DNA from 2 places in the Labrys monachus genome. Region 1 is predicted to be linked to the other one. Evidence: riboswitches for the same ligand, from Rfam matches in the RefSeq annotation. Region 1 holds a riboswitch; the other holds the start of a gene.

Evidence for each region. Region 1 has a riboswitch for thiamine pyrophosphate ahead of thiB (thiamine ABC transporter substrate binding subunit). Riboswitches for the same ligand answer to the same signal wherever they lie in the genome.
Region 2: another riboswitch for thiamine pyrophosphate. It lies ahead of thiC (phosphomethylpyrimidine synthase ThiC); the one in region 1 lies ahead of thiB (thiamine ABC transporter substrate binding subunit).

Annotation. Positions count from the first base shown of each region.
Region 1 covers NZ_JAUSVK010000001.1:4,401,332-4,405,538, forward strand. Annotated here, with positions in the region: gene J3R73_RS20125 (ABC transporter permease subunit) at 1-605, opposite strand, end outside; gene thiB (thiamine ABC transporter substrate binding subunit) at 640-1,656, opposite strand; TPP riboswitch at 1,735-1,833, opposite strand; gene J3R73_RS20135 (HAD family hydrolase) at 1,920-2,582, opposite strand; gene J3R73_RS20140 (ABC transporter ATP-binding protein) at 2,596-4,207, opposite strand, start outside.
Region 2 covers NZ_JAUSVK010000001.1:5,947,448-5,951,654, reverse strand. Annotated here, with positions in the region: gene J3R73_RS27185 (triose-phosphate isomerase) at 1-463, shown strand, start outside; gene J3R73_RS27180 (outer membrane protein) at 780-1,499, shown strand; gene J3R73_RS27175 (YbaK/EbsC family protein) at 1,520-1,987, opposite strand; TPP riboswitch at 2,119-2,226, shown strand; gene thiC (phosphomethylpyrimidine synthase ThiC) at 2,298-4,142, shown strand; gene thiO (glycine oxidase ThiO) at 4,147-4,207, shown strand, end outside.

The DNA of each region.
Region 1 (4,207 bases):
AGCGTCAGCGGAATGGTGAAGCTCGTCGCGCAGGCGATGAAGACGAGCAGCGCCAGGGCCGGCATGTCACGCCGCATGACCGGCCAGTCGATCAGGCGAAACACCGCCCCGGACGGCATGCCGAGCGCGGACGCCAGCCGCCAATGCTCGCCGGGCACGGCCTCCAGCGCCGCGAGCAGCACACGCGCCGCAAAGGCTCCGTTGAAGAAGACATGGACGAGCAGGATGCCGGTGAGGCCGTAGATCGGGATGCCCGGCAGGCCGACCGCCTCCAGGAGGCGGTTGGCCGCGCCGGCGCGGCCGAGGATGCCGGCGAAGGCGAACACGGCCACGATGGCCGGCAGCGCCGTCGCCACCCCGAACAAGGCGAGCAGGACGCGCTGCCCGCGGAAACGCCGCCGCGCCAGCGCCAGCGCCACCAGCCCCCCGAACAGCAGCGACAGCACGGTGGAAAGCGCGGCCTGGTAGAGCGTAAAGCCGGCGATCGACAGGAGATAGGCGCCATTGCCCTGCCACGGCCCGGCACCGGCGGCGAAGAACAGGCTCGCCAGCGCCGCGAGGACGATGGCGGCCAGCGCCGCGAGGAGGGCAAGGCCGGCCGTCATCGCCGAGCGCAACGCCCGGCCCGGGCGCGCCCGCTCATTTCGCCATCGCCGCCAGCCACTCGTCGATCCAGGCCTTGCGGTTGGCGGCGAGTTCCGCCGGATTCGACATCAGCGCCTTGGCGGGGACCGCGACGGCCTTGAAGCTGGCCGGCAGGCCGGCCGGCGGCGTGCGGGCGGGATACATCCAGTTGGTCTCGGGAAGAATGGCCTGCCCGTCATTCGAGAGGAGGAAGGCGAGGAAGCGGCGGCCGAGGTCCTGCTGTTTCGAGCTCGCCACCAGCCCGGCGACCTCGACCTGCGTGGCATGGCCCTCGCTGAACATCGCGGCGTGATAGTTCGTCTTCTTCTCGACGCCGATATGGTAGGCCGGCGAGGTCGAATAGGAGAGCACCATGTCGGCCTCGCCCTTGAGGAACAGGCCATAGGCTTCCGACCAGCCGCTCGTCACCGTGACGATGCGGGGCTTGAGCTGCCGCCAGGCGTCGCCCGCCTTGTCGCCATAGACCGCCTTCATCCAGGCCAGCAGGCCGAGCCCCGGCGTCGAGGTGCGCGGATCCTCGATCACCACCTTCGGACCGTCCTTGTTCTCGACGAGATCCTTGAGGCTGGCCGGCGGATTCTTCAGCTTGTCCGCATCGTAGACGAAGGCGAAATAGCCCCAGTCGAACGGCACGAACATCGTGTCGGTCCACGGCTCGGGCAGGGAGAGGCCCTCGGTCGGCAGGCCGTGCGGCGCGAAGAGCCCGGATTTTTCCGCCTCGCCCATCAGATTGTCGTCGAGGCCGACGACGACATCGGCCTTGGTGGCGGCCCCTTCCAGCCTGAGCTTGGCGAACAGCGCACCGCCATCCTCGGCGGTGACGTAGTTCAGCGTGCAGCCGCATGTCGCCTCGAAGGCGGCCTTCAGCGGCTGGCCGGGCCCGTCCTCGCCCGAGAAGCTCTCATAGGTGTAGACCGTGAGAGCAGGCTTTTCCTGCGCCGGCGCGGCGGTGGCGAGGGGCGAAAAGGCCAGGGCCGCCAAAAGCGTCCCGAGCAGGCGAGTCCTTAGCATGGGCGTCCTCCATTTCGAACGGGGGTCGAGACGGACGAAAACCACGCGAACGAGGCTGTCGAAGCCGAGGCCGAACGCTGTCGTTGCAAGGCTCATCCCTCCGCCGGCACGACCCGGATCAGGTTCAACGGGTTGGCACGCCGCCTCTCAGCCCATTGGGCACCCCGTGAGACGTTGTCGTGTTAGCCTGTTCACGCCCGGAGGAAAAGCGCGCTGTAACGAGCCCGTACGATTTTCAGGACGGGCCGGCCGGCATCCGCCCTTCAGGCGAGGCCGAACCGGGCGGCGGCGAAGGGCAGCAGGCGCGGATCGGCGAAATGCGGTATGGCGAGGGCGGCGCCTTCCGCCAGCAGGCGCTCTTCGCTGAGGCCGGTCGTCAGGCCGATGACGGCCAGGCCGGCCGCCCGCGCGGCGGCGATGCCGGAGAGCGAATCCTCGAAGGCAAGGCTGGCGGCAGCGCTGCCCTGCAGGTTTTCGAGCCCTGTGAGATAGGGCAAGGGATGCGGCTTGGCGAAGGCGAGCTCGTCGCCGATCACCAGCGTGGCGAAACGGCTCTCGAGGCCGATGCCCCGCAATTCCTGCTCGGCATTGGCGCGGGGGGCGTTGGTCACCACGCCGATGGCGATCCGGCGCTCCTCCAGCCAGGCCAGGAAGGCATTGAGGCCGGGCGCCGGCTCGAGATCGGTGGCGAGACGGCGGAACATCGCCTCCTTCTCGTCGATCAGCGCCAGGCCGTGCACCTCGTCCATGCGCGGCAGGTAGCGCGACAGGATGAGGCTGTTCGGCGCGCCCATGAACCGGGTCCGGTAATCGTCGAGGGAGAGATCGACGCCGTGCGGCTCGAGCATGGCGTGCCAGGCGGCATAATGCAGGTGGTCGGCGTCGACCAGGGTGCCGTCGAGATCGAACAGGGCAGCGGATTTCACGGGCGGAGGGCTTTCAGGCGTGTGACAGTTCGGGTTCTTCGCGGAATTGCACGGTATAGAGATGGGCGTAGCGTCCCCTGCGGGCGAGCAGCGCCTCATGCGTGCCCTCTTCGACGACCTGCCCGGCTTCGACCACACAGATCTTGTCGGCCCGCTGCACCGTCTGGAGGCGATGCGCGATGACGACGACGGTGCGCCCGGCGCAAAGGTCGTCCAGCGCGTTCTGCACCGCCTTTTCCGATTCGGAATCGAGGGCCGCCGTGGCCTCGTCCAACAGGATGATGGAGGCGTCGCGCAGGATGGCGCGCGCAATGGCGATGCGGGCCCGCTGGCCGCCGGACAATTGCAGGCCGCGCTCGCCGACTTCGGTCTCGTAGCCTTTTTCGAAGGCGGAAATGAACTCATGCGCATGGGCGGCCTTGGCAGCCGCGATGATCTGCTCCCCGGTGGCGCCGGGCCGGCCGGAGGCGATGTTCTCGCGGATGGTGCCGGCGAACAGGAAAACGTCCTGCCCGACATAGGCCATCGCCGCCCGGAGCGTCGGCAGCGATACGGATGGGAGGGGCTGGCCGTCGATCGAGATCTCGCCCGACTGCGGATCGTAGAAGCGCAGGATCATGTTGACGATGGTGGACTTGCCGCCGCCCGACTGGCCGACCAGCGCCGTGGTCTTGCCCGCCTCGGCCGTAAAGGAAAGGTTGCGCAGCACCGCCTCGTCGGCCTTGTAGCCGAAACGCACATTGTCGAAGACGATATGGCCGCCCTTGTTGACGAACGGGGGCTTGGCGAGTTCGGCCGCGCCTTCGGTCGGCGGCAGGTCGAGGATGTCGTAATACATCTCCACGCCGGCGAGGGCGGCGCTGAGGTCGACATTGGTCTTGGCGAGGGCCTTGGCCGGCGCATAGGCCATCAGGAAGGCGACGAGGAAGGAAGTGAGGCCCCCGAGGGTCAGCTGCCCCTCCACGATGCGCCAGCCGCCATAGACGATGACCGCCGCGACGGCGACGCCGCCCATGGTCTCCATCAGCGGGCTGGTGCGGTTGCTGAGCTCGGCCATCTTGTTGGCCGTCCTCTGGGCGAGGAGGATGCCGTCTTCCATGCGGCGGCGCATGGCGTCTTCCATGCCGAAGGACTTGACGACCCTGATGCCCTGTGCCGTCTCCTGGATGATGCCGGCGATCTGCGCGAGGCTCGCATATTGGCGTCTGACGACGCTGCGGATGCGGTGGGTGATATAGCGGATACCGAAGACGGCGCCCGGCATGACCACGAGCGCGGAAACGGCGAGCAGGGGATCGCGTATGATCATCACCGCCGTCAGGGACAGGACGGTCAGAATGTTGGTGACGGAATTGACGACGAGATTGGCTCCGGCGCGCGCCGCATTGGAGATGAAGGCGTTGGAGCTCACGAGCTCCGTCGAGTGCCGCTCGCTGAAATAGGGAATGCCCTGCTGCAGGACATGGCCGAACACCCGCCGCTGCACCGCGGCGATGATGGCATTGCCGATCCGCGCCATGGTGGTGTCCTTGGCATAGGATGCGAGGCCCTTGACGACGGAGACCACGACGAAGGCGAGCGCGAGGGAGACGATCTGCCCGAAGCCCGTGCGCGCGGTCATGGCA
Region 2 (4,207 bases), 1.5 Mb from region 1:
TTTCGGCGAGACCGACGAGACGGTGGCCCTGAAGGTCAAGGCCGCTCTCGCCCACGGCCTGCTCGCGCTCGTCTGCGTCGGCGATACGCGGGCTGAATTTGAGGCGGGCGCGACGGCGAGTGCGCTGGCCCGGCAGGTCGAGGCCGTCTTCTCGGTGACCGAGCCCAGCCAATTGTCCCGCGTCGTCATCGCCTATGAGCCGGTCTGGTCGATCGGCGAGGGCGGCGTGCCGGCCGATCCGGACTTCGCCGACGAGCAGCATGCCCTGATCAAGAAGCAGGCGGTGGCGCGCTACGGCATGCCGATCGACGTCGTCTATGGCGGCAGCGTCAATCCCGCCAATTGCCGCGAGCTTGCCGCGCGCCCGAGCATAGACGGCCTGTTCATCGGCCGCTCCGCCTGGGACGTGCAAGGCTATGTCGGCATCGTCGAAAGCGTCTGCGAGAGTCTCCCTGGCGCCTGAGCGCCCGGCGTATTTTCGGGAACGGCCAGCCGTTCTCGACGGCGCGAATGCGCCGAATGCGGAACCGGAGAAAATTGCGATTCGATGACATCGCAATTTTCCCGGAGTTTCCCCAAGGTCGCAACGCCTCCCATGCGCGACGACATAAGAATTCGCACGTAAAGATTGTATTTGTGGTCTGTGCCGATGTGTTTCGGGGCCGCGTTTCGGTTTTATGACGCGGTTTGTACAGAAGATTCCGGCATAGCGTGGCGGCGGTCGTGCCCTTGTCATCGAACGCTGGTCTAGCTCCTCGCCTCGCTAGAGGAAATACATCATGCAGTCTTTCAAATATGCCCTTTTCGCCATAATGGCATCGACGACGTCTGTCTTCGCCGCGGATTTGCCGCAAAGAGCCGAACCCGTTGCTCCGGCTGCCGCCGTCCCCTTCTCCTGGACGGGCTTCTATGTCGGTGCGCAGGGCGGCTATCAGTGGACCGACGCCTCCGGCCCGCTCGGCAGCCGTCCGGATTTCTCCCAGGGCATGCCCTATAGCAACCATCCCGAAAGCGGCTTCATCGGCGGCCATGTCGGCTACAACTACCAGTACGACTCGTTCGTCGTCGGCATCGAAGGCGATGCCAACGCCGCCTTCGACGACAAGGATACGGATCTGGTGCAAAGCCCCGTGCTGGGCCAGCCGCCCTTCCGCATCCGCACCAAGCAGGACTGGAACGCCGATATCCGCCTGCGCCTCGGCTATGCCATCGACCGCTTCCTGCCCTATATCGCGGGCGGCGTCGCCTTCGGAGACGTCAAGACGAGCTACGAGCCGACCAGCCCGCTCCTCTTCGGCGTCCAGAACAACACCAACCGGACCGGCTGGACGATCGGCGCGGGCCTCGAATACGCCGTCACCGACAACATCACCGCCCGGATCGAATATCGCTACACCGATTTCGGCAAGAAGAACTTCTCCTATCCGAGCCTGTCCTATTACGACAAGGTGAAGTTCACGACGAACGCCGTGCTCTTCGGCGTGAGCTACAAGTTCTGACCGGAACGATTGCCGGCGGCTCAGACGGCCTTCACGTCGCGTGCCTGGCCGCCGGTGATGCCGATGAGATCGGCCGCCGTCGTGCGGAAGGCGTGCATCGGCGAGCCGGCGGCGGCCCAGAGCGGGTCGAGGCCGAGAAGGTCCTCGTCGACGAGGACGAGAGGCGCGGTCCGGTGCCCGACGGGCGCCACCCCGCCGACGGAAAAGCCGGTGACGGCCGCGACCCAGGCCGGGTCGGCCCGCTCGACCTTGCGGCCGAGCGCGGCGCCGACCTTGGCGCGGTCGATGCGGTTCGCGCCGGACGCGATGACCAGCACCGGCGTATCGCCGGCGCGGAACACGATCGACTTGGCGATCTGCGCCACGCTGCAGCCGACCGAGGCCGCGGCCTCCTGCGCCGTATGGGTGCCTTCGGCGAAGGCCGCGATGGTATCGGCATGGCCCGCCGCGAGCAGGGCCCGCCTCACCCGTTCGATCGCTTCCTGCATCGATTGTCCGCCTCCCGGATCACGGCGCGCAGGATAGGGGCGCGCCGGCGCGATGCCAACCGCGATCGTCTTGCGACCAAGTGGCTGTCACCAAGGGGCTGGACGGCGCGCCGATCCGGGACTAGGCTCCGTTCCGTTCCGAGGGGTGTCCTGCGCGAGCGGGGCTGAGATGGCCGAGAGCCGAACCCTTCGAACCTGATCCGGGTCATGCCGGCGAAGGGACGGGAACCATTGTGTTTCGCTGCGATGCGAAGCCTCCCAGACAATCGTCGCCCCGGATCTCCATGTCTCGTTTCGAGGAGGAGATCCAGTGAATATCCATCCCAAGGACAAGCTCGCCGCGCCGCAGAGCGTGACCACCGGCCCGATCGCCGGCTCGCGCAAGGTCTATGCCGCGCCCGCGTCGCATCCCGCCATGCGGGTGCCTTTCCGCGAGATCGCGCTGAGCGATCCCGCCGAGGCGCCGGTGCGCGTCTACGATGCCTCCGGCCCCTATACGCAGGCCGACATCCGCATCGACCTCAAGCAGGGCCTGCCGCTGGTGCGCGAGGCCTGGATCGCCGGCCGCGGCTTCGCGCCCGTCGAGGGCCGGGCCGTGAAGCCGGAGGACAATGGCAACGTCTCCGCCGACGCGCTGGTCGAGCCCTGCCCGGCTACGCGGGTGCTGCGTCAGGGCCGCGACGGCCAGTTCGTCACCCAATATGAGTTCGCCCGCGCCGGCATCGTCACCGAGGAGATGGTCTACGCCGCCTTCCGCGAGAATCTGGCGCGCGAGACGGCCCTCGGCGGCGCGGCGGAGCGCATGGCCGACGGCGACAGCTTCGGCGCCGCCATCCCCGATTTCGTGACGCCGGAGTTCGTCCGCGACGAGATCGCCCGGGGACGGGCCATCCTGCCGGCCAACATCAACCATCCTGAAGTCGAGCCGATGGTGATCGGCCGCAATTTCCTGGTCAAGGTCAACGCCAATATCGGCAATTCGGCGGTGACCTCGGGGGCGGCCGAGGAGGTCGAGAAGCTGGTGTGGGCAACGCGCTGGGGCGCCGACACGGTGATGGACCTCTCCACCGGCCGCAACATCCACAATATCCGCTCCTGGATCCTGCGCAATTCGCCGGTGCCGATCGGCACCGTGCCGATCTACCAGGCGCTGGAGAAGGTCGATGGCGACCCGCTCAAGCTCGACTGGGCGGTGTTCAAGGACACGCTGGTCGAGCAGGCCGAGCAGGGCGTCGACTATTTCACCATCCATGCCGGCGTCCGGCTCGCCCATGTGCCGCTGACGGCGCAGCGCGTCACCGGCATCGTCTCGCGCGGCGGCTCGATCATGGCGCGCTGGTGCCTCGCCGGTCATCGCGAGAGCTTCCTCTACGAGCATTTCGACGAGATCTGCGACATCATGCGCCGCTATGACGTCTCCTTCTCGCTGGGCGACGGCCTCCGGCCGGGCTCGATCGCCGACGCCAACGACGCCGCGCAGTTCGCCGAACTCGACACCCTCGGCGAGCTCACGAAGATCGCCTGGGACAAGGGCTGCCAGGTGATGATCGAGGGCCCCGGCCATGTGCCGATGCACAAGATCAAGCAGAACATGGACAAGCAGCTCGCCGTCTGCGGCGAGGCGCCGTTCTACACGCTCGGACCGCTGACCACCGACATCGCGCCGGGCTACGACCACATCACCTCCGGCATCGGCGCGGCGATGATCGGCTGGTTCGGCACGGCGATGCTCTGCTACGTCACGCCGAAGGAGCATCTCGGCCTGCCCGATCGCGACGACGTCAAGACCGGCGTCATCACCTATCGCATCGCCGCCCATGCCGCCGATCTCGCCAAGGGCCATCCCGCCGCGAAGATCCGCGACGACGCGGTGTCGCGGGCGCGCTTCGACTTCCGCTGGCAGGACCAGTTCAACCTCTCGCTCGATCCCGATACGGCGCGGGCCTATCACGACGAGACGCTGCCGAAGGACGCCCACAAGGTCGCGCATTTCTGCTCGATGTGCGGGCCGAAATTCTGCTCGATGAAGATCACGCAGGACCTCCGGCAGGAGGTGCGGGCCATGGAGGCCGAGGCCTCCGCGCAGGCGGGGATGGCGGCGAAATCGCGCGAATTCCTGGCCGGGGGCGGCGCCCTCTACGTGCCCGCGGAATAGGGCCGTGCGCGTCGTCGTGATCGGGGCCGGGGTCGCGGGCCTCGTCGCCGCGCTCGAATGCGCCG